2 regions of the Actinomadura rubteroloni genome follow, and region 2 is predicted to be linked to the other one. Evidence: riboswitches for the same ligand, from Rfam matches in the RefSeq annotation. Region 2 holds a riboswitch; the other holds the start of a gene.

Region 1 (14,138 bases), on a different contig from region 2:
CGGGTCGGCGGCGGTGGCGGGCGACTCGGCCGTGACCGCGAGGTCGGCGTAGGACGCGCGGGGCGTCAGCACGAGCAGCCGGGGCTCCAGCTCGCAGATCACGTACACGAACCCGGCCGGGTGGACGGCCAGGTGGCGCGGCCCGTACCCGGCGGGCACCCGCGCCTCGCCCACCGGCAGCAGCCGGCCGCCGTCGGCGCGGAACGCGCGGAGCACGTCGGCGCCGAGGTCGGCCGCGAGGACGGTCCCGTCGGGCGCCCACGCGACGGAGTGCGGATGCGCGCCGTCCTGCCGGTCGGTCTTCGGGCCGGAACCCGAGCAGACCGCGATGTCGGGGTCCCCGGCGAACGTGCCGTCGGGCGCCAGCGGGATCGCCGCGACGGCCCCGCCGGCGTAGCAGGCCGCGAGCAGCGTGCGCCCGTCCGGCGCCACGGCCAGATGGCACGGCTCGGCGGGCAGCTCGCGGGTCCCCGCCAGCAGCAGCCCGTCGGTCTCCTCGACATAGACCGACACCGCGCCCGGATCGTTCTCGCCGACCGCGTACAGCACCGTGTGGCGCGGATGGACGGCCAGCCACGACGGGTTCTGCGCGCCCGCCGTCAGCACGGGGTCCTCCAGCGTGCCGTCGCCACGGCGACGCAGCAGGTAGACGCCGTCCCCGTCGCCCTGGTCCCCGGTGTAGCAGCCCGCCCACAGCCATTCGGCGTCCATGCGCGTCCCCCCTCGCCCCTACGTCCCCGGCCGCGCCGCGCGGAAACCCCGCCGCGCGGCCCGCGAATATGATCACCTGGGGTGGGCAGGACGGTGGTCCCGTCCGGTAGGGCGAGAGAAGAGGGGACGATGGCTGACATCACCGGCTCGGCGGAATGGTCCGCCCTGGCCGCGCACCACGACGAGATCGCCGGCACGAGCCTGCGGGAGCTGTTCGCCGCCGATCCGGGCCGGGCCGAAGCCATGACGATCACCGCGGGCGACCTCGCGCTCGACTGCTCCAAGCACCGCGCCACCGCCGAGACCCTGCGGCTGCTGACCCTGCTGGCCGACCGCGCCGGGCTGCGCGACCGCATCGAGGCGATGTTCAGCGGCGCGCACGTCAACGTCAGCGAGGACCGCGCCGTCCTGCACACCGCGCTGCGCCTCCCGCCCGGGTCGGCGCTGACGGTGGACGGCCAGGACGTGGCGGGCGACGTCCACGCCGTCCTGGACCGGATGGCCGTGTTCAGCGAACGCGTCCGGTCGGGGGAGTGGCGCGGCCACACCGGCGAGACGATCACGACGGTCGTCAACATCGGCATCGGCGGCTCCGACCTCGGCCCCGCGATGGCCTACGAGGCGCTGCGCGACTACGCCGACCTGCCCGGACGGCCCGGCGAGCGCATCGCGGCCCGGTTCGTCTCCAACGTGGACCCGGCCGACATCACCGGCGTCCTCGCCGAGGCCGACCCGGCGCGGACGCTGTTCGTCGTCAGCTCCAAGACGTTCGGGACGCTGGAGACCCTCACCAACGCCCGCGTCGCCCGCGACTGGCTCGTCGGACGCCTCGGCGACGAGAAGGCCGTCGCGCGGCACTTCGTCGCCGTGTCCACCAACGCCGACCGCGTCGCCGACTTCGGCATCGACACCGGCAACATGTTCGGCTTCTGGGACTGGGTCGGCGGACGCTACTCCTTCGACGGCGCCATCGGCCTCTCCCTGATGATCGCCATCGGCGGCGAGCGGTTCCGGGAGATGCTCGCCGGGTTCCACACGATCGACGAGCACTTCCGCACCGCGCCGTTCGAGGTCAACGCGCCGGTCGTGCTGGGCCTGCTCGGCGTCTGGTACAACGACTTCTTCGGCGCCGAGACCCGCGCCGTCCTGCCCTACAGCCAGCGCCTCGCGCGGTTCCCCGCCTACCTCCAGCAGCTCACGATGGAATCCAACGGCAAGTCCGTCCGCGCGGACGGCACGCCCGTCGCGGCGGCCACCGGGGAGATCTTCTGGGGCGAGCCGGGCACCAACGGCCAGCACGCCTTCTACCAGCTCCTGCACCAGGGGACCCGGCTCGTCCCGGCCGACTTCATCGGGTTCGCCGAGCCGTTCGAGGACGCGGCGGCCGGCGGCCCCGGCATGCACGACCTGCTCACCGCGAACCTGCTGGCCCAGACGTCCGCGCTGGCGTTCGGGAAGACCGCCGCCGAGATCGCCGCCGAGGGGACGCCCGCCGCGATCGTCCCGCACAAGGTCATGCCGGGGAACCGGCCGTCCACCACGATCCTCGCCCCGAAGCTGACGCCCGCGACCCTCGGGCAGCTCGTCGCGCTGTACGAGCACGTCGTGTTCGTGGAGGGCGTGATCTGGGGGATCGACTCCTTCGACCAGTGGGGCGTCGAACTCGGCAAGGTCATGGCCAACGACCTCGTGCCCGCGCTGACGTCCGACGCGCCCCCGGCGGAACTGCCCGACCCGTCCACGGCCGCGCTCGTCCGCCGCTACCGCGCGCTGCGCGGACGCGCCGTCTGAAACGCCCCCGCGACTGCGGGAACGCGCGAACCGGGCCGGCGGCGCGGGCCGGCCCGGCGGCGGTGGTCAGCCGTGCGCGGCGGCCGCGCCCTGCGTCGTCCAGCCCTGCGTGCGCAGCAGTTCGCCGAACTCTGCAAAGGAGATGAAACCGTCACGGTCGAAGTCGGCCAGCTCGAACCGGTGTTGCACCTGGGCCTTGTTCCAGGACAGTCCCAGCAAGTCCAGGACCAGGGAGAACTCCATCAGATCGAGCTTTTCGTCACCGCCGAGGTCCGCGCGCGAGAACACGGCGAGAAGGTCGTCCTCGGTCGGCTTGGTGGTCATATCGCTCCTTGGCATGGGTCCGAATGTGCCCCGCATCATGTCATGACGATCGGGAACTCATGAAGCGAAACGCCGAACTCGCCGCACCGGTTCCCGGTGCACCCATTCCGGCCGGTGAGAATTGCGTGACGCGCACGAAACCGGCGCGGGTCGCGGAGATAAAGCCCCAATTCCGCCGCCGTTAATCGGGGACGGAACCCGTCCGGTACTCCTGCGGGCTGACGCCGTGCGCGCGTTTGAACGCGGTGCTCAGCGCGAACGGCGTCCCGTAGCCCACGCGCCGCGCCACCGCCTCCAGCGTCGCGTCGGTCTCGCGCAGCAGGTCCGCCGCCTGCGCGAGCCGCAGCCCCGTCAGGTACGCCATCGGCGGCTCGCCGACGAGCCCGGCGAACCGGCGGGCGAACGCGGCGCGCGAGGCACCGGCCCGCGCCGCCAGTTCGGCGACCGTCCAGGGCCGGGACGGGTCGGCGTGCAGCAGCCGCAGCGCCGGGCCGACCACCGGGTCGCCGTGCGCCCGGTACCAGCCGGGGGGCGCGGCGCCGGGCCGGGCGAACCAGGCGCGCAGCACCGCGATGAGGACGACGTCCAGCAGCCGGTCCAGGACGACGTCCTGGCCCGGTTCGTCCCGGCGGATCTCGGCGTCAAGCAGCGCGGCGAGCGGCGCCGCGAACGCGCCCGCGGCGTCGCCGGGCAGGACGAGCAGCGGCGGCAGCGCGGCGAGCAGCCGCCCGGTGACCGCGCCGCGCAGCCCGTAGGTGCCGATGAGCAGCACGGTCGAGCCGTCCGGGTCGTTGCCCCAGGCGCGGAACCCGAACGTCATCCGCTCGGTGAGGGACTCGCCGTCCGGCGTCGTGCAGCGCTGCCCCGGGTGGATGACCGCCTGGACGGGCGTCGCCGGGTCGCCGCCGACGGTGTAGGCGTCGGGGCCGCGCGCGATCGCGACGTCCCCGGGCCGCAGCCGCAGCGCCGCGCCGTCGGAGCCGGTCAGCCACGCCTCGCCGTGCGTCAGCGCCATCAGCGTGAGCGGCGCGCGGTCGCGGACGAGCACCGACCACGGCGGCGTGAACGTCGCCCGCAGCAGGAACGCTCCACGGGCGCGCGGGCCGTCGAGGAGGTCGGCGAGCGCGTCGGTGCCCGGCTCGTCCACGGTGGCCGTCGCGTCCATGGGCCTCACGGTAGCCGTGGACGCTCGCGTATGCCCACGCGCGTCCCGGCGATGGGACTTTCCGCGTCCGGGCGGTGGACTGGAGGAACACGGCGGGCGTTCGGGCCCGTCCGACGTTCCGGCCCGACGGCCGGGGGAAGGGGACCGCCATGCGCACGGCACTCGCCGCGCTCCCCGGCGCCCTGGCGCTGCTCATGTCCGCCGCGATGGCGGGGACGTTCTTCGGATTCTCGGTCGGCGTCATGCCGGGCCTGGGCGCGTCCCCGGGCGCGGCGGCGATCACCGCGATGCAGGGGATCAACCAGCGCATCCAGAACCCGCTGTTCCTCGCCGCGTTCATGCTGGCGCCGGTCGCCGCCGCCGCGGCCGGGGCCGTCCTGTGGTCGATGGACCGCAAGACGGCCGCGCTGCTGTTCTTCGCGTCGGCGGCCGTCTACGTGGCCGGAGTGTTCCTGCCGACGGTCGCCGTCAACGTGCCGATGAACGACGCGCTGGCCCGGCTGCACGCCCCGGTCGCCGACGCCGCCCGCGAATGGGACCGCTACTCCGGCCGCTGGACGGCCTGGAACCACGTCCGCACGCTGTTCGGCGGCGCGGCGACCGCGCTGGCCGCCGCCGCGTTCTGGGCCTGGAACCGCTGACCGGGCACCGGGGGGCCGGGCGCGACGCCCGGCCCCCCCCCGGATTCACGCCTCGGCGACGGGCAGGTGCAGCCGCCCGCCCGCCGACCGGAACTCGGCCGCCTTCTCCTTCATCCCCTCGGCCAGGGCCGCCTCGGGGTCGAGCCCGCGCTCGTCGGCGAACCGCCGCACGTCGCGGGTGATCTTCATGGAGCAGAAGTGCGGCCCGCACATCGAGCAGAAGTGCGCGGACTTCGCCGCCGGGGCGGGCAGCGTCGCGTCGTGGAAGGCCCGCGCGGTGTCGGGGTCCAGCGACAGGTCGAACTGGTCCTCCCACCGGAAGTCGAACCGCGCCCGCGACAGCGCGTCGTCCCACGCCTGCGCGCCCGGGTGGCCCTTGGCGACGTCGGCGGCGTGCGCGGCGATCTTGTAGGCGATCACGCCCGCCTTCACGTCGTCGCGGTCGGGCAGCCCGAGGTGCTCCTTCGGCGTGACGTAGCAGAGCATCGCGGTGCCGTACCAGCCGATCATCGCGGCGCCGATCGCCGAGGTGATGTGGTCGTAGCCCGGCGCGATGTCGGTGGTCAGCGGGCCGAGCGTGTAGAACGGCGCGTCCGCGCACCACTCCCGCTGGAGGTCGACGTTCTCCTTGATCTTGTTCATCGGGACGTGCCCGGGACCCTCGTTCATCACCTGCGTGTCGTACTCGGCCGCGATCGCCGTCAGCTCGCCCTGCGTGCGCAGCTCGGCGAACTGCGCCTCGTCGTTGGCGTCGGCGATCGACCCCGGCCGCAGCCCGTCCCCGAGCGACCAGGTGATGTCGTACGCCGCGAAGATCTCGCACAGCTCGCGGAAGTGCGTGTAGAGGAAGTTCTCCTCATGGTGCGCCAGGCACCACGCCGCCATGATCGACCCGCCGCGCGAGACGATCCCGGTCGTCCGGCGCGCCGTCAGCGGGACGTGCGCGAGCAGCACCGCCGCGTGGATCGTCATGTAGTCCACGCCCTGCTCGGCCTGCTCGACGACCGTGTCGCGGAACAGCTCCCAGGTCAGCGCCGCCGGGTCGCCGCCCGCCTTCTCCAGCGCCTGGTAGAGCGGGACGGTCCCGATCGGGACCGGCGAGTTGCGCAGGATCCACTCCCGCGTCGTGTGGATGTCGCGGCCGGTGGACAGGTCCATCACCGTGTCGGCGCCCCACCGCGTCGCCCACGTCATCTTGGCGACCTCGTCCTCGACCGACGACGCGACCGCCGACGTCCCGATGTTGGCGTTCACCTTCACCAGGAAGTTCCGGCCGATGATCATCGGCTCGATCTCCGGATGGTTGACGTTGGCGGGAAGCACCGCGCGCCCGGCCGCCAGTTCGTCCCGGACGAACTCCGGCTCGACGCCCTCGCGCAGCGCCACGTACTCCATCTCCGGCGTCACGATCCCGCGCCGGGCGTAGGCGCGCTGCGTGACCGCGCCGCCCGCCGCCCGGCGCGGCCGGCGGGCCGGGAACGCCGTCGCGTCCGCGTCCCGCCCGGGACGGCGCCCGTCGTCCTCCGGCCGGACCGTCCGGCCCGTGTACTCCTCGGTGTCCCCGCGTTCCTCGATCCACTCCGCCCGCAGCGGCGGGAGGCCCCGCCGCGGATCCGCCTCGAACGACGGATCGGTGTACGGCCCGGACGTGTCGTACAGCACCACCGCGCTGCCGTCGCTCAACGGCACCTCCCGCATCGGCACCCGCAGGTCGGGACGGGACCCCTGCAGATACGTCTTGCGGGCGGGCGGCTTGGCGGACGTGTTTGACTCGTTGTCGTTCGTCACGACCCGATCTCTCCCTACGCCGGCATTACCCGGTCAGGTTCGAGCGGTCAGCGGCCGTCTCAGCCGCTATCTCAGCCCGGTTCGCCGGGCCCCCGCGATCTGTCGCCCACGACCGTAACCGCAGCGCCCCCGGTTGCCGCAACCGGCCCGTCCGGGTTATGGGCGGTCAGCCGAAGCGGTGCGCGGCGACGGCCCGCAGATGCGCCGCCCGCTCGTCCTCGGGCAGGAACGCCGCGCGGAACGAGTTGGCCGCGAGCAGGCGCGACGTCTCGTCGTCCAGCCCGAGCGCCGCGTAGTTGTCCTCGATGTATCCGCCGAAATAAGACGGGTCGTCGGAGTTCACGGTGACGAGCAGACCCGCGTCCAGCATCCGGGGCAGTGGGTGCGCCGCCAGGTCCGGGACGCAGCGCAGCCGGACGTTCGACAGCGGGCACACCGTCAGCGGCACCCGCTCGCGCACCAGCCGCGCCACCAGCTCCGGGTCCTCCAGCGACCGGATGCCGTGGTCGACGCGCTCGGCGCCGAGGACGTCCAGGACCTCCCGCACGTACGCCGGCGGCCCCTCCTCGCCCGCGTGCGCGACGCGGCGCAGCCCCGCATCCCGCGCCCGCCCGAACACCTCGGCGAACGGCGCGGGCGGGTTGCCGACCTCGGCGGAGTCCAGCCCGACGCCGGTGACGAGCGTCCCGAACCACGGCCGCGCCGCCTCGAACACCTCCAGCGCCTCGGCGGCGGGACGGTCCCGCAGGAAGCACATGATGAGCCGCGTCGTGATCCCGTGCCGCGCGGGCGCCGCCGCCAGCGCCGCGCCGAGCCCGTCCAGCACCGTGGCCAACGCCACACCGCGCGCCAGGTGCGCCTGCGGGTCGAAGAAGATCTCCGCGTGCCGGACGCCCTGCGCCGCCGCCCGCGCCAGGTACGCGTCGGCCAGCTCGGTGAAGTCCCGTTCGGTGCGCAGCACCGCCATGAGCGCGTAGTAGAGGTCCAGGAACGACGCCAGGTCGGTGAAGGAGTACGCGGCGCGCAGCGCGTCCGCCGACGCGAACGGCAGCTCCACGCCGTTGCGCGCCGCGCAGGCCAGCGCCGCCTCCGGCTCCAGCGTCCCCTCGATGTGCAGGTGCAGCTCCGCCTTCGGGACGGGGACGGTCACGGCGGCCTCCGCAGGGACGCGACGACGATGTATCGGTCCAGGTCATGCTAGGGCCGCGACGCCCCTGGGACGCCCGCCGAACCGCCCGGTAGGGTCGGGCTCGTCGGGGACAGGGGACGGATCGGAGCGCGGCCTGGTGGGCACGGACGACGGCGGCAACGACGGCGCGGCGCGCGATCGCGGACGAGTACCGTCCCCCGCGGAGAACAGGGTCCTGACCGTCCCGAACCTGCTGAGCTTCGCCCGGCTGCTCGGCGTCCCGCTGTTCCTCTGGCTCGTCCTGGCCGAACGCGACGGCTGGGCGCTCGGCGTCCTCGTCTTGGCGGGCCTGTCGGACTGGCTCGACGGCCGCCTCGCGCGGGCGCTGAACCAGACCAGCAGGCTCGGGACCCTGCTCGACCCCGCCGCCGACCGGCTCTACATCCTCGCGACGCTCGTCGGGCTGACCGTCCGCGACGTCGTCCCGCTGTGGCTGGTGGTCGCGCTCGTCGCGCGGGAGGTCGCGATCGTCCCGATCGCGCCGATCCTGCGGCGGCTCGGCTACCAGGGCGCGCTGCCCGTCCACTTCGTCGGGAAGGCGGGCACGATGTGCCTGCTGTACGCCTTCCCGCTGCTGCTGCTCGGTGACCACCACGGCGCCGCCGCGACCGCCGCGAAGGTCGCGGGCTGGGCGTTCGCCGGCTGGGGCACCGGGCTGTACTGGTGGGCGGCCCTGCTGTACTGGGAGCAGACGCGGCGCCTCGTGCGCGACGCCCGCGCCGGCTCCCCACCCGAGCCGGGCACCGCGCCCGGCGGCGACCCGAAGGGAGCCCCGAACCCCCGATGAAGGCCGTCGTGATGGCGGGCGGAGAGGGGACGCGGCTGCGTCCCATGACCGCCAACCAGCCCAAGCCCCTGCTGCCCCTCCTCAACCGTCCGATCATGGAGCACGTGCTGCGGCTGCTGAAGCGGCACGGCTTCGACGAGACCGTCGTCACCGTCCAGTTCCTCGCCTCGCTGATCCGCGACTACTTCGGCGACGGCTCCGAACTCGGCATGACGCTCAGCTACGCGACCGAGGAGGTCCCGCTCGGCACCGCCGGGAGCGTCAAGAACGCCGAGGCCGCGCTGCGCGACGACCGGTTCGTCGTCATCTCCGGGGACGCGCTCACCGACCTCGACCTCACCGACATGGTCCGCTTCCACCGGGAGAACGGCGCGCTCGTCACGATCGGCCTCAAGCGCGTCCCGAACCCGCTGGAGTTCGGCATCGTCATCGCCGACGAGCGGGGGCGCATCCAGCGGTTCCTGGAGAAGCCCACGTGGGGCCAGGTGTTCTCCGACACCGTCAACACCGGCATCTACGTCATGGAGCCCGAGGTCCTCGACCACGTCGCGACCGGACGGCCCGTGGACTGGTCCGGCGACGTCTTCCCCCGCCTCCTCGCCGAGGGCGCGCCGCTGTTCGGGTACGTCGCCGACTGCTACTGGGAGGACGTCGGCACCCACGAGAGCTACCTCAAGGCCCAGGCCGACCTGCTGTCCGGCCTCGTCGACGCCCGCATCGACGGGTTCGAGACCTCCCCGGGCGTCTGGATCGGGGAGGGCGCCGAGATCGACCCCGGCGCGGTGCTGCGCGGCCCGCTGTTCATCGGCGACTACGTCCAGGTGGAGAAGGGCGCCGAGCTGCGCAAGTTCACCGTGCTCGGCAACAACGTCGTCGTCCGCGAGGGCGCGCAGCTCCACCGCGCCGTCCTCGGCGACAACGTCTTCGTCGGGCCGTTCGCCGACCTGCGCGGCTGCGCGGTCGGCAAGCGCACCGACCTCATGGCGGGCGCCCGCGTCGGCGAGGGCGCGATCATCGGGGACGAGTGCACGATCGAGCCCGAGGCCGTCGTGCACGGCGGCGTGAAGATCTACCCGTTCAAGACGATCGAGGCCGGCGCCGTCGTCAACACCAGCGTCATCTGGGAGTCGCGCGGGCGGCGCACGCTGTTCGGGCCGCGCGGCGTGTCCGGGCTCGTCAACGTCGACATCACGCCCGAACTGGCCGTCCGGCTCGCCGGCGCCTACGCCACGACGCTCAGCAAGGGCTCGACCGTCGTCACCGGACGGGACGCCTCCCGCGCCGCCCGCACCCTCAAGCGCGCCGTGATCAGCGCGCTCACCGCCGGGACGGTCAACGTCCAGGACCTGGAGGCGTGCACCCTGCCCGCCGCCCGGTTCCGCGCCGCGCGCGAGGAGTGCGCGGGCGGCGTCTACGTCCGCACCACCCCCGGCGACTCCCAGAGCGTCGACATCATGTTCTTCGACCCGTCCGGCGCCGACCTGTCCCAGGCCGCCCAGCGCAAGCTGGAGCGGGTCTTCGGCCGCCAGGAGTACCGGCGGGCGTTCCCCGGCGAGATCGCCGAGCTGACCTACCCCGCCCGCTCCGCCGAGGCCTACACCCGCGACCTGCTGGACCGCGTCGACACCGGCGGCGTCCGCGAGGCCGAGCTGAAGATCATCCTGGACTGCGCGGGCGGGACGGCCTCGCTCGTCCTGCCGAGCCTGCTCGGCCGCGTCGGCGTGGAGTTCCTCACGCGCGGCAACGCCCTGGACGAGATCACCCCCACCGAGACCGCCGAGCAGCGCGCCGCGGGGCTGGCCCGGCTCGGCGAGCTGGTCGCGTCGTCGCGGGCGGCGTTCGGCGTCCGGTTCGACACCGTCGGCGAGCGGATCTCGCTGGTGGACGAGAACGGCGCCGTCATCCCCGACGACCGGGCGCTGCTCGTCCTGCTCGACCTCGTCGCCGCCGAGCGGCGCGGCGGCCGGGTCGCGCTGCCCGTCACCACCACCCGCGTCGCCGCCGACGTCTGCGCCGCGCACGGCGTCGAGGTGATCTGGACCACCACCGCCCAGCCCGACCTCACCCGCGCCGCCGCCGCCCCGGACGTGATCTTCGCCGGGGACGGGCGCGGCGGCTTCGTCGTCCCCGAGTTCGGCTCGTCGGTGGACGGCCTCGCCGCGTTCCTGCGCCTCGTCGGGCTGGTCGCGCGCGCCGGCCGGCCGCTGTCGCGCATCGAGGGCGCCATCCCCGCCGCGCACCTGCTGCGCCGGTCGGTGCCGACGCCGTGGGCGGCCAAGGGGGGCGTCATGCGGCGCGTCGTGGAGGCGGCGGGCGACGCGGTGATCGACACCACCGACGGCGTCCGCGTGGTCGACGGCGACCGCTGGACGCTCGTCCTGCCCGACCCGGCCGAGCCCGTCACCCACCTGTGGGCCGAGGCGCCCGACGCCGCCGCCGCCCGGGACCTGGTCGACACCTGGGCCGCCGTCGTGGAGGGGGCCGTGTAGCGCGGGAAACGCCCGGCCGGTTCCGGACCGTGACCACCGTCACCCCGGTGATCGTCCGGCGCGCGAACCGGTGCGCGGGCGCGATACGGTCGGACGACGAGGGACGGACACGAAGGCCGCGACGTGCGGGAACGGCCCGTCCGCCCGGCCGCCGCCGCAGCGGCGGGGGGCCGGGTCCGCGCGGCGGCGTGGACCGCGATCATCGCGGACGGTAGCGTTGGACGGTCGGCGCTCCCGTCCGGTTGACCCCTCGGGCACTACCCGCGTAAGTTGCGGCAACCGTCGAGTGAACGGGCGGGGAGCCGGACCGTGATCGGGGGCGGGTCCCCGGCGTGGGTTGGTAGAACGATGCGCGCGGCGCGGGCGGTCCCCTCGGGGGCGGTGCGCGGCGCGCCGATGGTAGGAGGCCGAGCCGATCTATGCCGAGCGTCTACTGCACGCAGTGCGGTCACGCCAACCCGGATGATGCCCGTTTCTGCTCGAATTGCGGCACTCCGCTGGCCCGTGCCGGACAGCCTCCGCTGCCGCCCCCGCCTCCGCCGCGCGAGTCGCCCGGCGAGTCGACCTCGACCATCTCGATCGGCGGCTTCGAGGCCCTGGAGGCCGCCACCGAGCAGGCCGAGGCCGAACCGGCCGGGGCCGACCAGTTCGCCGTCGAGGCGCTCCCGCCGGGCACCGCGCTGCTCGTCGTGAAGCGCGGCCCGAACGCGGGCAGCCGCTTCCTGCTCGACAAGGACCGCACCTCCGCCGGGCGCCACCCCGGCAGCGACATCTTCCTCGACGACGTCACCGTCTCCCGGCGGCACGCCGAGTTCACCCGCCAGGGCGGCTCGTTCGCCGTCCGCGACGTGGGCAGCCTGAACGGCACCTACGTGAACCGGCAGCGCATCGACCAGGCCGGGCTGGCGGGCGGCGACGAGGTGCAGATCGGCAAGTTCCGGCTGGTCTTCCTGAGCAACGCCCAGCACGGCTGACGGCGGGCGGCGCCGATGAGGGGAGGTCCATGAGCGCGGAGGCGTCCAGGGCGCCGATGACGATCGGCGACGTCCTCGGACTGCTGCGGCCCGACTTCCCCGACATCACGGTCTCCAAGATCAGGTTCCTGGAGGCCGAGGGGCTCATCGAGCCGCGCCGCAGCCCGTCGGGGTACCGCAAGTTCGGCCCCGGCGACGTGGACCGGCTGCGGTTCATCCTCACCGCCCAGCGCGACCAGTACCTGCCGCTGCGGGTCATCCGCGAGCGGCTGCGGGCGCGCGACCGGGGCGAGGCCGTCCCGGCCCCGGCGCCGCCGGGCGACCGGCGCCGGCCCCGGACGCTGGTGGCCGCCCCGGTGCCCGACCCGGCGCCCGCGCCCGAACCGCCCGTCCGGCTGTCGCGCCGCCAGCTCCTGGACGGCGCGGGCATCCCCGCCGACCTGCTCGACGCGATGGAGGAGTACGGGCTCGTCCGCCGCGCCGGCGGGGCGGGCGCTCCCTTCGACGCCGAGGCGCTGACCGTCGCGCGCGCCGTCGCGGCCCTGTGCGAGCACGGCCTGGAGGTGCGGCACCTGCGGGCGCTCAAGGCCGCCGCCGACCGGCAGGTCGGGCTGATCGAGCAGGCCGTCGGGCCGATGCTGCGCCGCCGCCATCCCGGCGCGCACGAGGAGGCCGCCGAGGCCGCGCGGTCCCTCGCCGACCTCGCCGTCCGGCTCCACACCGCGCTGGTGTGGGCGGGCCTCCGCGAGACGCTGGAACCCTGACGCCCGTCCCCTTCGCCCGATTCGCCCGCGCCGAGGAGTAGGCATCTCGGACACGGGGTGTACGTTGGCATGAGGGACCGGTCACGGCCGGTCCGCCGCAGGGTCGTCCGGATGCCGTCGAGTCCGCAGGGAGCCGCCGTGAAGCAGATGGAGGTCGTCGGCGTGCGGGTCGAGATGCCCTCCAATCAGCCGATCGTCCTGTTGAAGGAGACGGGCGGGGAACGCTACCTGCCGATCTGGATCGGCGCCGTCGAGGCCACCGCCATCGCCTTCGCCCAGCAGGGCGTGCTGCCCGCGCGCCCGCTCACCCACGACCTGTTCCGCGACGTCGTGGAGGCGCTCGGGGTCCAGCTCCGGACGGTGAACATCACCGCGCTGCGCGAGGGCGTCTTCTTCGCGGACCTGGTGTTCTCCAACGGCGTGGAGGTCAGCGCCCGCCCGTCGGACTCGATCGCGCTGGCGCTGCGCACCGGCGCGACGATCTTCGCCAGTGAGGACGTGCTGGAGGAGGTCGGCGTCGCGATCCCCGACGAGCAGGAGGACGAGGTCGAGAAGTTCCGCGAGTTCCTCGACACGATCTCGCCGGAGGATTTCGGCCGCGCCGGTTGAGGACGCGGGCCGCTCGTCATGAGAGAGTCGTCCCGAGGACGTCCGGACGTCTTGCGGAGGACGGTTTTCTTACGGCTCCGGTGAGCGGGGCGTCGGCGGAGGGTCAACGATGATCTTCGCCTGGGTGGTTCGGGCGGGTACGCCGGGCTTTCCGGGGGTCGTCCTCCTGGGAAACGGGTAGGGATTCGATGCGGCCGTAGGTGCGCCGGTTTGCCCACGCGGAGGCGGTTCATCCGGGCATGCGACGCGCCGACGGCGAACGTTGACCACACTCTGACCGGCACCTACCGTGCTGGTGGAACACCCGTGGCATCCGTTGAACCCCCTTGACGGAGCGTCGCGGGCTGATAGAAGCCGGAGGTCCGCGTGGCGGTGAGCAGCGGCGAGGGCAAGGCGACCCCCGACAGGCGCAGGGCGTCCGAGCACGCCGGTGAGCAGGGTCTGCTCTTCGACGCGCAGGTGTCGGCACCGCCCGGCGACGTCGGCTACCGCGGCCCCACGGCGTGCGCGGCGGCGGGCATCACCTACCGGCAGCTCGACTACTGGGCGCGCACGGGGCTGGTGACGCCGGGCGTCCGGTCCGCGCACGGCTCGGGCAGCCAGCGGCTGTACGGGTTCCGGGACGTGCTGGTGCTGAAGGTCGTCAAGCGGCTGCTGGACACGGGCGTGTCCCTCCAGCAGATCCGGACGGCGGTCACCCATCTGCGCGACCGCGGCGTCAACGACCTGGCGCAGATCACGCTCATGAGCGACGGCGTCAGCGTGTACGAGTGCACCTCGGCCGACGAGGTCGTGGACCTGCTCCAGGGCGGGCAGGGCGTGTTCGGGATCGCGCTCGGCCGGGTCTGGCAGGAGGTCGAGGGCAGCCTCGCCGAACTGCCCGCCGAGCAGGCCGCCGTCGAGGAC
Region 2 (14,138 bases):
CGCGCTCGCCGCCGCGCTCGTCCGCGCCCGCGCGCAGGGCGAGATCCCCGCCGGGAGCGACCCCCGGTCGCTCGCCCGGTTCCTGCTCGTCGTGCTCCAGGGGCTGCGGGTCGTCGGCCGCGCCGACCCCGACCCGCGCCGGCTCTGGGACGCCGTCGAGCACGCCATGGCCGCGATTCAGGAACGATCAGTCAACTAACAAAGGTTGTTTCCCATGTCTCCCGCATTCACTGGCAGAACGGTCCTCATCACGGGCGCGTCCGGCGTCCTCGGCCGCGCGACGGCGGTGGCGTTCGGCCGCGCGGGCGCGAACGTCGTCGCGGCCGGCCGCGACCGCGCCGAACTGGACCGGACCGTCGCGGCCGTCGAACGGGCCGGCGGCACGGCGTCGAGCGTCACCGTGGACGTCACCGACTCCGCGAGCGTCGCCGCGATGGTCGGCGCGGCGGTCGAGCGGCACGGACGGCTCGACGTCGCGTTCAACAACGCCGGGGTGTTCGGCACGCTCGCCCCGGTCGCCGACCAGGACGAGCGCGCCTGGTCCGCCGTGGTCGACGTCAACCTCAAGGGCGTCTTCCTGTCGATGAAGCACGAGATCGCCGCGATGCGCGCGACCGGCGGCGGGGCGATCGTCAACACGTCGTCGCGGATCGGCGCGCACGGACGGCTGCCGGGCGCGAGCGCGTACGCCGCGTCCAAGGCCGCCGTGAGCGTCCTGACGATGAACGCCGCGCGCGAGCACACCGGCGACGGCGTCCGGATCAACGCCGTCAGCCCCGGCCCGATCGACTCGCCGATGTCGCTGCGTCCCGGCGAGACCGAGGCCGACCGCGCCGAGCGGATGAAGGCGTCGCTGCCGATCGGCCGCGTCGCGGACGCCGACGAGGTCGCCGCCGCCGTCCTGTGGCTGGCCTCGGACGAAGCGTCGTACGTGGTCGGAACGGACCTGCTGGTCGATGGAGGGTCCTCCGCCTGAAGTCAGAAAATCATGCCCACTTAGACTGCGAAGGGTGACGGAGACAAGCGAGCACCGGGTCACGAGCGAGGTCGGGCGGCTGCGGACCGTCCTGCTGCACCGGCCCGGCGCCGAGCTGAAGCGGCTCACCCCGCGCAACAGCGACAAGCTCCTGTTCGACGCGATCCCGTGGGTGGGACGGGCGCAGGAGGAGCACGACGCGTTCGCGCAGGCGCTGCGCGACCGGGACGTCGAGGTCCTCTACCTGACCGAGCTGCTCCAGGACGTCCTTGAGTTCGAGCACGCCCGCGAGCAGGCCGTCGACCAGGTCACCGGGGACCGGCGCTGGGGCGACCGGCTGCGGGCGATCGTCCGCGACCACCTGTGCGGGCAGGACCCCGAGGACCTGGCGTCCGTCCTGATCGCCGGCCTCGCGCACGAGGAGCTGAAGGCGGGCCACGGGCTCGTCTACCGGCTGATGGACCCGGCCGACTTCATCGTGGACCCGCTCCCGAGCCTGCTGTTCACCCGTGACAGCAGCACGTGGCTCGGCGAGCGGGTCGCGGTGACGAGCCTGGCGATGCCCGCGCGCCGCCGCGAGTCCGCGCTGACGGACCTGATCTACCGGCACCATCCCCGGTTCGCGGGCGTGGAGCGGGTGTACGACCCGTCGCTGGAGCACCTGGAGGGCGGCGACGTCCTGCTGCTCGCGCCCGGCGTGATCGCGGTCGGCGTCGGGGAGCGCACGACGCCCGCCGGGGCCGAGCGGCTGGCCCGCCAGGTGTTCGCTGCGGGGCTCGCGCGGACGGTCCTCGCCGTCCCGATCGCGCAGCAGCGCGCGACGATGCACCTCGACACCATCTGCACGATGGTCGACGTGGACGCCGTCGTCATGTACCCGCCGGTCGCCGACTCGCTCACCGCCTACACCGTCACGTCGGTGGACGGCGAGCCGCGCGCGGACGGGCCGCGTCCGTTCCTGGCGGCCGCCGCCGAGGCGATGGGCGTCGCGCGGCTCCGGCTGATCGACACCGGGCTGGACCCGGTGACGGCCGAGCGCGAGCAGTGGGACGACGGCAACAACACCCTCGCCGTCGCGCCCCGCCTCGCCGTCGCCTACGAGCGCAACGTGGAGACGAACGCGCAACTGGAGCACGCGGGCATCGAGGTCATCCGGATCAGCGGGAGCGAACTCGGCAGCGGACGCGGCGGGCCGCGCTGCATGTCCTGCCCGATCCTGCGGGACCCGCCGCCGGGCGCGCCGCCCGCCTGAAACGCGACCGCCCCAGGCCGAAGACCTGGGGCGTCGTGAGGTTTGGCGCTCGGGCGGTGCCGACGGGGGCACGACAGCGCCCGAGCTTGGAGAGGACCCTACCGGTGTCCGGCACGTCCGTTTCGCCGGGGGTGCGTGCGGTGCGTCACACGGGCCCGGCGCGGTGTTTGAAGAACACTTTCGTCTGCTAGAAAGCTGGAACGTTTTCCGGACCGACGACGGTGGCACATGGAACCTCTGCATCCCGGCGATCCCCGCCAGATCGGCCCCTACCGCCTGGAGGCGCGGCTCGGCGCGGGCGGCATGGGCCAGGTGTTCCTGGGCGTGTCGCCCGGCGCGCGGCGCGTCGCGGTCAAGGTCGTCCGCGCCGAGTACGCCGAGGACGAGCGGTTCCGGCAGCGGTTCGCCCGCGAGGTCGAGGCCGCGCGGCGCGTCGGCGGGTTCCACACCGCGCAGGTCGTAGACGCCGACCCGGCCGCGACGTCCCCGTGGCTGGTCACCGCGTTCATCCCCGGGCCGTCGCTGCGGCAGGTCGTCGGGGCGCAGGGGCCGCTGGACGCCGCCGCCGTCCGGGCGCTCGCGGCCGGGCTCGCGGAGGGGCTCGCGGCGATCCACGCGTGCGGGCTCGTCCACCGCGACCTCAAGCCGGGCAACGTGATCATGGCGGCGGACGGGCCGCGCATCATCGACTTCGGCATCGCCCGCGCGACCGACGCGACCGTCCTGACCTCGCACAACGTCGTCGTCGGCACCTACGCGTACATGGCGCCCGAGCAGGTGTCGGGCGCGCCCGCCGGGCCGTCCGCCGACGTGTTCTCGCTCGGCTGCGTCCTCGCCTACGCGGCGCTCGGGCAGGGGCCGTTCGACGCGACGTCCATCCCGGCGATCGTCCACCGCGTCCTGCACGAGGAGCCGGACCTGTCCGCGCTCCCCGCCGACCTGCGCAACCTCATCGCGGCGTGCCTGGCCAAGGACCCGGCGCGGCGGCCGACCGTGGACACGCTGATGCACGCGCCGCAGAGCATCGTGGCGCCCGCGCCGTCGTTCCTCCCGCCGGAGGACGCCACGTTCGCGCACGCGACGATGGGCGTGACGCGCAGCGTGCCCGCGCCCGCCCCCGTGCGGCGGCGGGCGCTGCTGATCGGGGCCGGGGCCGCCGTCGCGGCGCTCGCGGTCGGCGTCCCGGCGGCCGTCCTGCTGACGGGGGACGACGGCGAGCCCGCCGCGCCGCCGCCCGCCCCGAACCCGACCGGGCTGATCTCCGCCAGCGGCTCGCTCACCGCCACCGACGTCAAGAACCTCAGCGAGATCGCCCTGTCCCCCGACGACCGGACCGTCGCGGCCGGCGGGCTCGACGAGATGATCACGCTGTGGGACGTCGCGTCCCGCCGCGTCCTGCGCACGATCAAGCGGGCGGGCTGGGTGAGCGCGCTCGCGTTCAGCCCGGACGGCGCGTCCCTGGCCAGTTCCGCCAGCAACGCGGGCTCCCTGCTCATCTGGGACGCCGCGACGGGCGCGATCAAGGTGAACGCCCGGACGGGCGATCAGTTCGGCCTGAACGCCGTCGCCTACAGCCCGGACGGCTCGGTGATCGCGGGCGTCAACCCGGGCGCCCACCTGTTCGACCCCGGCACCGGCCGCACGATCGCGTCGGCCGACCTCGGCAACAGCGGCGTCAACGCGGTCGCGTTCAGCCCGGACGGCGCGCTCGTCGCGGTCGCCGTGGACGGCTACTACAACAAGCCGCCGGGCAACACCGTCCAACTCTTCGACGGCCGGAGGCTCCGCAAGGTCCACCAGCTCATCGGGCACTCCGCGAACGTCACCGGCGTGACGTTCAGCCCGGACGGGAAACTGCTGGTGAGCAGCGCGGCCGACAGCACCGTCCGGATCTGGGACACGAACACCTACCGCACCAAGCGGATCCTGAAAACGGAGGCCGCCACCGTGCGGGACGTGAAGTTCTCCCCCGACGGGAAGACGCTGTTCGGTGCGTGCTCGGACCGAACCGTCCGCGTCTGGGACACCGCGACGGGCGCGCTCAGCGTCACGCTCGTCGGCCACGCCCAGGCCGTCGACCGCATCGCCCTCACCCGCGACGGCCGGACGGTCGCCGGGGTCGGCACCACCAAGCCCGACGGCTCCGTCACGCTCTGGAAGGTCTGACGTGGAACCGCTGCGCCCGGCCGACCCCCGGCAGGTCGGCCCCTACCGGCTGGACGGGCGCCTCGGCGCCGGAGGCATGGGCGAGGTGTTCCGCGGCGTCTCGCCGAGCGGGCGGACGGTCGCGGTCAAGATCGTCCGCGCCGAGTACGCGGCCGACCCCGAGTTCCGGCGGCGGTTCGCGCGCGAGATCGAGGCCGCGCGCCGCGTCGGCGGGTTCCACACCGCGCAGGTCGTGGACGCCGACCCGGCCGCCGCGTCGCCGTGGCTGGTCACCGCCTACATCCCGGGGCCGTCGCTGCGGCAGGTGGTGCTCCGGCAGGGGCCGATGGCGCCGGGCGCGGTCCGGCGGCTGGGCGCGGGCCTGGCGGAGGGGCTGGCGGCGATCCACGCGTGCGGGCTCGTCCACCGCGACCTCAAGCCCGGCAACGTGATCATGGGTCCGGACGGCCCGCGCATCATCGACTTCGGCATCGCCCGCGCCGCCGACGCGACCGCGCTGACCTCGACCGGCGCGGTCGTCGGAACGTTCTCGTTCATGTCGCCCGAGCAGGTCCGCGCGGACGTCACCGGCCCGGCGAGCGACGTGTTCTCGCTCGGCTGCGTCCTCGCCTACGCCGCGCTCGGGCACGGGCCGTTCGACGCGCCGACGATCCCGGCGATCGTCCGGCGGATCGTGAGCGCTCCACCGGACCTCGGCGGGCTCACCGATCCGGGCCTGCGGGACGTCATCGGGCGCTGCCTGGAGAAGGACCCGCGGCGGCGGCCGTCCGTCCCGGACGTGCTCACCGGGCTCACTACCGGCGTTCCGCGCCGCGTGCCGCGCCGGGCCGTGCTGTTCGGCGGGGCGGGCGCGGCGGCCACGGCGGTCGCCGTCCCGGCCGTGCTGCTGTGGCCGCGTTCGGGCGGCCCGAAGGCGCCCCGGACGCCGCACACGGTCCCCTCCGTGCTCACGCTGCCGAGCACCGAGGTCGCCGTGTTCGACGTCGCGTTCACGCCGGACGGCCGGACCCTCGTCGGCGCGGGCTTCTCCTCGCTCCTGCGCTGGGACCTCGCCACCGCGCGGGTGTCCGCCCGGGAGCTGAAGGACGACACGACCTACAAGCAGCCGATGGCGTTCAGCCCGGACGGCCGGACGCTCGCCACGGGCGGCGACGACGGCGCCGTCCATCTGCGCGACACCGGGACCGGACGAATCCGCAAGAAGCTGACCGTCGCGGGCGGCGCGAACGCGCTCGCCTTCGCGCCGGACGGCCGGACGCTCGCCGTCGCGTCCAACCGCGACCGGCCGTACGTGCAGGTGCTGAACATGGTCACCGGACGCGCCGTGACCATGAAGACCGACACGCCCCCGAGCGCGCTGGCGTTCTCCCCGGACGGCGAACGCCTCGGCGGACGCTTCTCGTCCGGCAAGCTCATGGTCTGGAACCCGTCCGACGGCGCCAAGACGGCCGAAGCGTCGACCGAGGGCGGAAACTACGACTGCCTTGCGTTCAGCCCGGATGGCAAAACCGTCGCGATGTCCAACAGCTACAACTGGGGGATCGAGCTGCGAAGCGCGTCCGACGGCGATCTGCGCGCCACGCTGAAGGACGTCAAGGAGTCGGTGCGCGCGCTCGCGTTCAGCCCGGACGGCGGCACGCTGGTCAGCCTGGACAAGAAGGACGCCCGGCTGTGGAATGTGGCGTCCCGCCGCGTCACGGCGACGTTCCCCGGGGACGACGATGACGCGCAGGCGGTCGTGTTCTCGCCCGACGGGCAGAGCTTCGCCACCACGAGCGGCGCGGGGACGACCCGGTTCTACCGCTTCTGAGCGTCAGGCCGGAAAGGCGCGGGTGGACGGCGCGTCCCACGACCCGTCGTCCAGGTCGGGCAGGTCGGCGAACTCGGCCACGCCCGCGTGCGCGACCGGCGGCGCCATGCGGGCGCCCGCCCCGGCCGGGGGCGCCTCCACCAGGGCCCAGACGGTCGTCGCGCCGTGGTCGTGCCGGACGCCCCAGCGCGCGGCCAGGCTCTCCACGATCCCGAGGCCCCGGCCGCCGAGCGAGGACAGCGTGCTCGGCCCGCAGCGCGGCTCGGTGCTCGCGCCGCCGTCGCTGACCGCGACCTCGATCATGCCGTCGGCGCGGCGGCCCCAGGCCAGCCGGATCTTGCCGGACGGGAGCGGGCGGGCGTGCCGGAGCGCGTTGCTCAGCAGTTCGCTCACGATGAGGTTGGCGTCGTCGACCGCGGCCTCCGAGACGCCCGCGTCGATCAGTTCCGAGCGCAGCCGCCGACGGGCGAGCGCGACGCTGGTCGGCGCGTGCGGAAACAGTGCGACACCCGTCGTCCTCACCTCCCCGTCTCGTCGGCGTCCCGGCGGCAACTCGCCGCCGACCTTCCGATACGACCGAAATGCCCGGTAGCGCTGGCCCGGAAACCCGTTCGGACGGATCCGGGCCGTCCGCCACGAGCGAACCGGCCTGGCCGCACGACGTTCACCCCCGGTTGTGACGGTCAACGGAACTCCTCCTCCAACGAGAACCCGTACAAGGTCTATCCAGCGCCCGGCGGATTACTCCTCACGCATGCGTTTCGTCCGTCACACCGCGGCGATACCGCGCTTTTCCGTCGAACGGAACCGGTGGCGCTTTCAAGATCATGTATTGGGAGCCGTGCCGAAGGGGGAAACCCCGTTCTCGCAGGAGCGTAGAACATCGGTTCCCGCGCGGTTCGTTCAGGGCGCCGCGCGCAGCACCAGGCGCATCCGCGTCCCGCCGCCGGGCCTGGTGTGCGCGGAGATCTCGCCGCCCTGCGCCCGCGTGAGCTGCCGGACGATGTAGAGCCCGAGCCCGATTCCGCCGAAGCGGCGGCGGTCGCCCGTCTCGCCCTGCACAAAGCGTTCGAACACCCTTTCGAGATCGTCGGCGGGAATGCCGATGCCCTGGTCGTCCACCGTGATCACGACGTCCCCGGAATCGGCGCGGTAAGCGCGCACGACGACCTCTCCGCCGCCCGGCGAGTACTTGAACGCGTTCTCCAGGATCTGTCCGAGGACGATGTCGGTGGCCATCGCGTCGCCCAGCACCCGCGGCAGTCCGGGCGCGACCGACAGCGTCACCCGGTGCTCTGTTTCCCCCGACCGACCGACACCCGACCGATCTCCCGGCTCCCCCGACAGCGACCGGAAGCCGCCGACGACGCCGCTCAGCACCCGCGTCACGTCGAACGGCTCGACCGTGACGCCGAGCTCGCCCGTCCCGGCCCGCGCGCCGAGCAGCAGGTGCTCCACCAGCCGGCCGAGCGACTGCGCCCGCTCGGCGATCGTCGCGACGGCCGCGCGGCGGTCGGCGTCGGCCAGGTCGTCCCAGCGCCGCACCAGCGTGCTCGCGAACCCCTGGACGACCGTGATCGGCGTCCGCAGCTCGTGGCTCGTCGTGGCGAGGAACAGGTCCTTGGCCTCCTCCAGCGCCTTGGCCTCGGAGACGTCGCGGAAGTCCACGACCAGTTCGCCCGCGTCCTCGATCTCCGCCGCGACCGCGCTCAGCCACGTCCCGGACGGGGTCAGGAACGTCCGGGACTCCCCGGGCGGCGGCGCGTCGAACGGGAGCCGGCCGCCGACCGCGTCCGCGGCGGGGATGCCGGTCAGCGCGTGCGCCGCCGGGTTCCACTGCCGGACGACCGCGTCCCGGCCGAGCACCGCGATGCCGTCCGCGCTCGCGTCGATCACCGCGCGCTCGTGGGCCCGCTGCCGGACGACCTCCGCGTACGCCACCGCGTTCCCCACCGCGACGCCCGCGTGCCCGGCGAGCAGTTCCAGCAGCTCCAGCTCGGTGTGCCCGACCTTTTTGCCGGAGAACAGCGCGTACAGCGCCCCATACGGACTCGCCTGGAGGAACGACAGCCCGAGCGCCAGCGAGCTGAGCCCCGGCAGCTCCGACCAGATCAGCCCCTCGATCCGCTCCTTCTCGGTCGCGAGCATGACGGCCTTCTCCGACCGCAGCAGTTCCCCGACCAGGCTCGTGTCCAGGTCGGCGGTCGTGCCGCGCATCCGCTCGGGCAGCCCGGACAGGCTGACCAGGCTCAGCCGGTCGCCCTCGATCCGGACGAACCCGCCCGCGTCCGCGCCGGTCAGCTCGATCAGCGCGGCCGTGATCCGGTCCAGGACGACGTCGAGGTCCAGCTCGGTGTTGAGGTCGGCCACGATGTCGCTGAGCCGCCGCACCAGCCGCGCCCGCTCGGCCATGTGCTGCTGGAGCGCCTCGTCCTCGCTCGCCGGGTGGTAGACCATGACCCAGCCGAGCGGCGCGCCCCCGTCGTCCTTCAGCAGGCTCGTGTCGATGCGGACGTCGATGAGGTCGCCGTCGCGGCGCCGCCGCCGGGTCGCGATCGAGATCCGGCCCGGACGGGTGAGCAGCCGCTCCAGGACCGCGTTGTGCTCGGCGTTCAGCTCGCGCGGGACGATCGGCGCCGCCCGTCCCATGACCTCCTCGGCCGTGAAGCCGAACATCCGCTCCGCCGCCGGGTTCCAGACCGTCACGCGGGAGCGCTCGTCGACCGCCACCAGGGCGTCGGCGGCGCTCTGGATGACGGCGCGCGCGATCGGATCGTGGGGCAGCACGCCTGTCATCGTGCCATCGCCCCGCGCGGACGCGCGGGCAACCGGTGCCGAAAGGTTTCCACGTCAGCGCGGGTGCCGCCGGTGGAACGCGCCATCGGCTAGCGGCGCGTCCGTCCGGCCAGGAGAGCGGCGGCGCCCGCCACGGCGAACGACAGCAGCGACGCGCTCATCCAGGTCTGCGGCGTGAAGTGCAGCCAGGACTGGACGTGCGTCCAGCCGCGCGCCCACCAGCCGACGCCGCCGGGGTAGACGAGCTGGTACACCGCGAACCCGGCCGCCCACGCGACGATCATCGACCAGCGGGCGGGGGCGGCGCGTCCGGTGTCCCAGCCGCGCCGGCCCGCGCCGAGGAAGAAGTCGGCGGCGAGGACGCCGAGCAGCGGGACGAACACCGAGCCGATCAGCGACAGGAAGCTCTGGTAGTCGCCGATGTCGAACACGAGCGCGAGCACGGTGATCCCGGTGCCGAGCGCGACGGACAAGACGCGGCGGTCCGCGCGCGGCACGAGGTTCTGGATCGACACGGCCGTCGAGTAGACGTTCGCGAACGACTGGTCCGCCTCGCGCAGCACGAACACCGCGAAGAACGCGACACCCAGGCTGACGTGCAGGAACGGGTCGAACACCTTGGTCGAGTCGCCCGCGACGAGCGCCAGCGCCAGCAGCCCGAGAACGTAGGCGAAGATCTGCGTCACCGAGTAGCCGACGGCCGCCGCGCCGAACGCCGCGCGGGGCGTGCGCGAGTGGCGGGTGTAGTCGGCGGCGACGGGCACCCAGGAGATCGAGACGGCGAGGGCGGCGTCCGCGCCCGTCCAGAACCCGCTCCACGAGCCGTGGTTCAGGTCCGGCAGCGGCTCGCGCAGGAACTGCACATAGAAGTAGACGAGCGCGATGAGCACCGCCGCCGTGACGTACCGGCGCAGCAGCCGCACCGAGCCGAGCGGACGGATCGTCAGCGCGGTCGTCAGCACGCCCGCCGCTACCACGAAGACCCAGCGCGGGACGTCGTCCCAGAGCGCCCGCGCGGCGTCGGCGATGACGATCAGCTCGAACGTCCCCCAGCCGACGAGCTGCGCGATGTTCAGCACGGTCGGGACGTAGGAGAGCCGCGCCCCGAAAAGCCCGCGCAGCAGCACCATCGCGGGCTGCCCGGTCTTCGCGCCGGGCGCGGCGGCCAGGCCGAGCATGAGCCCGCCGAGCGCGGTGCCGACCGCCATCGCGACGATGCCCGCGAGGATCGGGAGGGTCGGCCGGCCGGCGGCGTCGGGGGCGAGCACCGTGTAGGCGCCCGAGAACGCGAAGAGGCTGACGCCGAGGTTGGCCCAGAAGGCGCTCTGGTCCCAGAAGCCGAGGACCTTCGGGGCCGGTTCGTCCAGCGTGTACGGGACCTCGTCGGCCCGCGTCTCGACGGCGGATGGCACGGGGGCACGCTCCCTACGCCGGCATTACCCGGACAGGTTCCTGCGGTCGGCGACGCCCTGTGGTCGCCCTCTCAGCCTGGTTCGGCCCAAGCTCCCGCGAATACGGTCAAGGGGTAGCGTACCGCTCCAAAACGCCCGGGGGTCAGAGGACGTGCGGGGGGCCGTCGAGATCGGTGTCCATCGGGCGTCCGGCCTGCTCCCAGCGCTGCATCCCGCCCGCGACGTTGCGGGCCAGCCAGCCGGCCTGGTTCAGGGCGACGGTCACCTGCGCGGACCGTCCGCCGGACCGGCAGATCACGTAGATCTCGCGGTCGCGGGGGATCTCCGACGCCCGGTCGCTCAGGTGGCGCATGGGAATGTGGACGGCCTCGGGGGCGTGCCCGGCGACCCATTCGTCCTGCTCACGGACGTCCAGGAGGTACGCGTCGGCCGGGACCTCGGCCGCGTCGACGGCAGGGACGTCATCCCCGATAAACATCACGCCTCCCATGGAACCGCGCGGAGCCCCCGCGCGTCGAATCACGCATGCGGTATCGGACGCTTCTTCGCACCGTTCCCGGTGCGGCCATGATCCTGTCACTGGCGGCCTGCGGCTCCGAGCACGCGCCCGGCACCGGGGCCGGCGGCACGGGCTCCGTCCGGCCGTCGGCGTCGTCCGGCACGTCTCTGACCGTACAGGTCAAGGCGTCGAAGGACGCCGCGCCGACCACCTGGACACTCACCTGCGACCCCCTCGGCGGCTCCCATCCCGACGGCGCCAAGGCGTGCGCGGCGCTGCGGACGGGCGCGGCCACCGCGTTCGCCAAGCCGCGCCCCGGCCAGATGTGCACCGACATCTTCGGCGGCCCCCAGACCGCCACCGTGACGGGCACCTGGGACGGCAAGCCGGTCAGCGCGACGTTCGGGCGGGCCGACGGCTGCCAGGTCAGCCGCTGGGACGCCGTCGCGCCGCTGTTCGGGAACATCGCGCGCAACTGACCCGCCCCTTCCGGGGAAGGGGGACGGCCATGAGCACCGCCCTGGTCGTCATCGACATGCTGAACCCCTACCGGCACGCGGACGCGGGCGTCCTCCAGGACGGCGTCGCGGAGATGGTCGGCCCGCTCGCCGACCTGGTGGCCCGCGCCGTCCGCGACGGGACGCCGGTGATCTACGTCAACGACAACCACGGCGACTTCTCCGCCACGCGCGACGACCTCGTGGCGGCGGCGCTGCGCGGCGAGCGGCCCGACCTCGTGAAACCCGTCCTGCCGCCGGACGACTGCGCGTTCCTGCCGAAGGTCCGGCACAGCGCGTTCTTCGGGACGCCGCTGGAGTACATCCTCCACCAGCTCGGCGTCCGCGAGGTCGTGCTGACCGGGCAGGTCACCGAGCAGTGCGTCCTCTACACGGCGCTGGACGCCTACATCCGCCACCTGGAGATCAAGGTCCCGCGCGACGCGGTGGCGTCCATCGACCCCGGCCTCGGCGACGCGGCGCTCCGGATGATGGAGCGCAACATGCGCGCCGATCTCGTCACGGCGGACGCCTGCCTCCGCTGAGCCCCCTTCGCCCGGCACGGATGTGAGTGACATCGGCTTGCGGTTCGTATTACGAACCAATATGTTCGTGTTACGAATTAATGAGGGGGGTTCGTCATGAGCCGAACTGTCGCGGTCGTCGGCGGCGGGTACGGCGGCGCCGCCGTCGCCAAGGCCCTGGACGAGGACGCCGACGTCGTCCTCATCGAGCCGAAGGACGCGTTCGTCCACGCGTCCGGCGCCCTGCGCGCCCTGGTCGCCCCCGACTGGGCGCACAACATCTTCTTTCCGTACGACCGGCTGCTGCGGCGGGGCACGGTCGTCCGCGACCGGGCCGTCGCGGTGGACCCGCGCGGCGTCACCCTCGCCTCGGGGCGGCGCGTCGACGCGGACTACATCGTCCTCGCGACCGGGTCCGGCTACCCGTATCCGGCCAGACCGGAGACCGACGTGGCCGCCGAGGCGCTCGCGCGGCTGCGCGCCACGCACGACGAGCTGGCCCGCGCCGGACGCGTGCTGATCGCGGGCGCCGGGCCGGTCGGGCTGGAGCTGGCGGGCGAGATCAAGGCCGTCTGGCCGGACAAGGCGGTGACCGTCCTCGACCCCGCCGCCGAGCTGCTGCCCGGCTTCCTGCCCGAGACGCGCGCCGACCTGCACCGCCAGTTGGACGGCCTCGGCGTCGACCTGCGGCTCGGCGTCGCGCCCGCCGAGCCCCCGCCCGTCGGGCCCGGCCGGGAGAAGACCTTCACCGTCGCGACCACCGACGGCGGCGAGATCACCGCCGACCTGTGGTTCCGCTGCCACGGCGTGGACGTGAACGGCGACTGGCTCGACCCGGCCGTCGCGCCCCGGACGGCGGCCGGGCACGTCCGCGTCACGCCCGGCCTGAACGTCGAGGGCCACGACCACGTGTTCGCGCTCGGGGACCTCGCCGACGTCGCCGAGGCCAAGATGGCCGGGAACGCGATGCGGCACGCCGAGGTCGTCGCGGCCAACATCCGGGCGCGGCTCGCCGGCGCGGAACCGACGGCCGTCCACCGGCCCGCGCCGTTCCCGTCCGCGCTGGTGCCGCTCGGGCCGTCCGGCGGGGTCGGGCAGATCCCCGCGCCGTCCGGCGACGGCCCGATGGCGCTGCCCGCCGCGACCGTCGCCGAGTACAAGGGGCGCGACCTCATGGTCGGCCGCTTCGTCGAGCTGTTCGGGCGGGACGGCTAGGCCGGGGCGCCGTCCTCCAGCTCCATGAACACGACCGGCACCTCGTTCGCCCGGACCAGGCGGCCGAGCAGGTCGGCGAGCTGGGCGCGCTCGTGCTCGGCCAGCCCGGACGGGAGGCGGTCGACGCGGCGGCACGTCTCGGCGTAGAAGCGGTCCGCCAGCGCCCGGCCCTCGCGGGTCAGCGCGACCCGCAGCGCGCGGCCGTCGCGGGGGTCGGGCTCGCGGCGGACGAGCCCGCGCGCGGACGTCCGGTCCACCAGGCCCGACAGGCTCGACTTCGCCAGGCCGAGCATCGTGCCCAGCTCGCCCATCCCGTACGGCTGCGGCATGAGGACGCACAGCAGTTGCCCCTGCTGCTGGGTGAGGCCGTAGTCGCGCGCCGACGCGACGTAGACGGCGTCCACCAGGAACGACGAGCGCACGAGGGCCGTCACGACGTTCATGGGCTCGTCCGCGGGCTTGTCCATGCCCGCCACGGTACCTTAATTCGCTTTGCGAACTAAAACGGCGCGCTCGGCCGGTGGGCGCGCGGGGGATCGTCTCCGCGCGGCGCTCCGACGCGCGGGGTGTTACGGTCTGTTGCGATGAGTACCGCTACGCGAATGACGTCCGGGATCCTGGTGTCCGCGATCGTCCGGCGGGACGACGACGTGCTCATGGTCCACGAACGGCATCCCGGCCGCGACCGGCAGTGGGTGCTGCCCGGCGGGATGGCCGAGCCGGGCGAACTCGTCCACGACGCGCTGGTCCGCGAGGTGCGCGAGGAGACCGGGCTGGTCGTCGCGGGGCCCGCCGAACTCGCGTTCGTCGCCCAGTACACGATCGGCGGGGAGCCCGGCTGGAACGGCGAATGGACGGTGTTCGCCTTCACCACCGGCCCGGCGTCCGGCGTCCTCGGCGCCGCGGACCCGGACGGGATCGTCCTCGAAGCGGCCTGGGTCCCGGCCGACGAGGCGATCGCCCGGCTGTCCGCGCACCGGTTCCGGCCCCG

The links. Region 2 has a riboswitch for thiamine pyrophosphate ahead of BTM25_RS02890 (purine-cytosine permease family protein). Riboswitches for the same ligand answer to the same signal wherever they lie in the genome.
Region 1: it holds a riboswitch for thiamine pyrophosphate, as region 2 does, so the genes downstream of both, thiC (phosphomethylpyrimidine synthase ThiC) here and BTM25_RS02890 (purine-cytosine permease family protein) in region 2, are expected to answer to the same signal.

What each region holds. Positions count from the first base shown of each region.
Region 1 is NZ_MTBP01000005.1:94,457-108,594, forward strand. It holds gene BTM25_RS27095 (lactonase family protein) at 1-711, opposite strand, end outside; gene pgi (glucose-6-phosphate isomerase) at 841-2,502, shown strand; gene BTM25_RS27105 (EF-hand domain-containing protein) at 2,569-2,826, opposite strand; gene BTM25_RS27110 (AraC family transcriptional regulator) at 3,008-3,991, opposite strand; gene BTM25_RS27115 (anthrone oxygenase family protein) at 4,141-4,632, shown strand; gene thiC (phosphomethylpyrimidine synthase ThiC) at 4,678-6,420, opposite strand; TPP riboswitch at 6,413-6,526, opposite strand; gene BTM25_RS27125 (adenosine deaminase) at 6,587-7,570, opposite strand; gene BTM25_RS27130 (CDP-alcohol phosphatidyltransferase family protein) at 7,707-8,396, shown strand; gene BTM25_RS27135 (sugar phosphate nucleotidyltransferase) at 8,393-10,885, shown strand; gene BTM25_RS27140 (FHA domain-containing protein) at 11,305-11,859, shown strand; gene ftsR (transcriptional regulator FtsR) at 11,889-12,623, shown strand; gene BTM25_RS27150 (bifunctional nuclease family protein) at 12,762-13,232, shown strand; gene BTM25_RS27155 (MerR family transcriptional regulator) at 13,599-14,138, shown strand, end outside.
Region 2 is NZ_MTBP01000001.1:636,292-650,429, forward strand. It holds gene BTM25_RS02855 (TetR/AcrR family transcriptional regulator) at 1-199, shown strand, start outside; gene BTM25_RS02860 (SDR family NAD(P)-dependent oxidoreductase) at 215-976, shown strand; gene BTM25_RS02865 (arginine deiminase) at 1,011-2,228, shown strand; gene BTM25_RS02870 (WD40 repeat domain-containing serine/threonine protein kinase) at 2,457-4,394, shown strand; gene BTM25_RS02875 (WD40 repeat domain-containing serine/threonine protein kinase) at 4,396-6,204, shown strand; gene BTM25_RS02880 (ATP-binding protein) at 6,208-6,726, opposite strand; gene BTM25_RS02885 (sensor histidine kinase) at 7,108-9,000, opposite strand; gene BTM25_RS02890 (purine-cytosine permease family protein) at 9,090-10,412, opposite strand; TPP riboswitch at 10,406-10,520, opposite strand; gene BTM25_RS02895 (rhodanese-like domain-containing protein) at 10,555-10,890, opposite strand; gene BTM25_RS02900 (SSI family serine proteinase inhibitor) at 10,980-11,390, shown strand; gene BTM25_RS02905 (cysteine hydrolase family protein) at 11,420-11,953, shown strand; gene BTM25_RS02910 (NAD(P)/FAD-dependent oxidoreductase) at 12,050-13,147, shown strand; gene BTM25_RS02915 (MarR family winged helix-turn-helix transcriptional regulator) at 13,144-13,614, opposite strand; gene BTM25_RS02920 (NUDIX hydrolase) at 13,732-14,138, shown strand, end outside.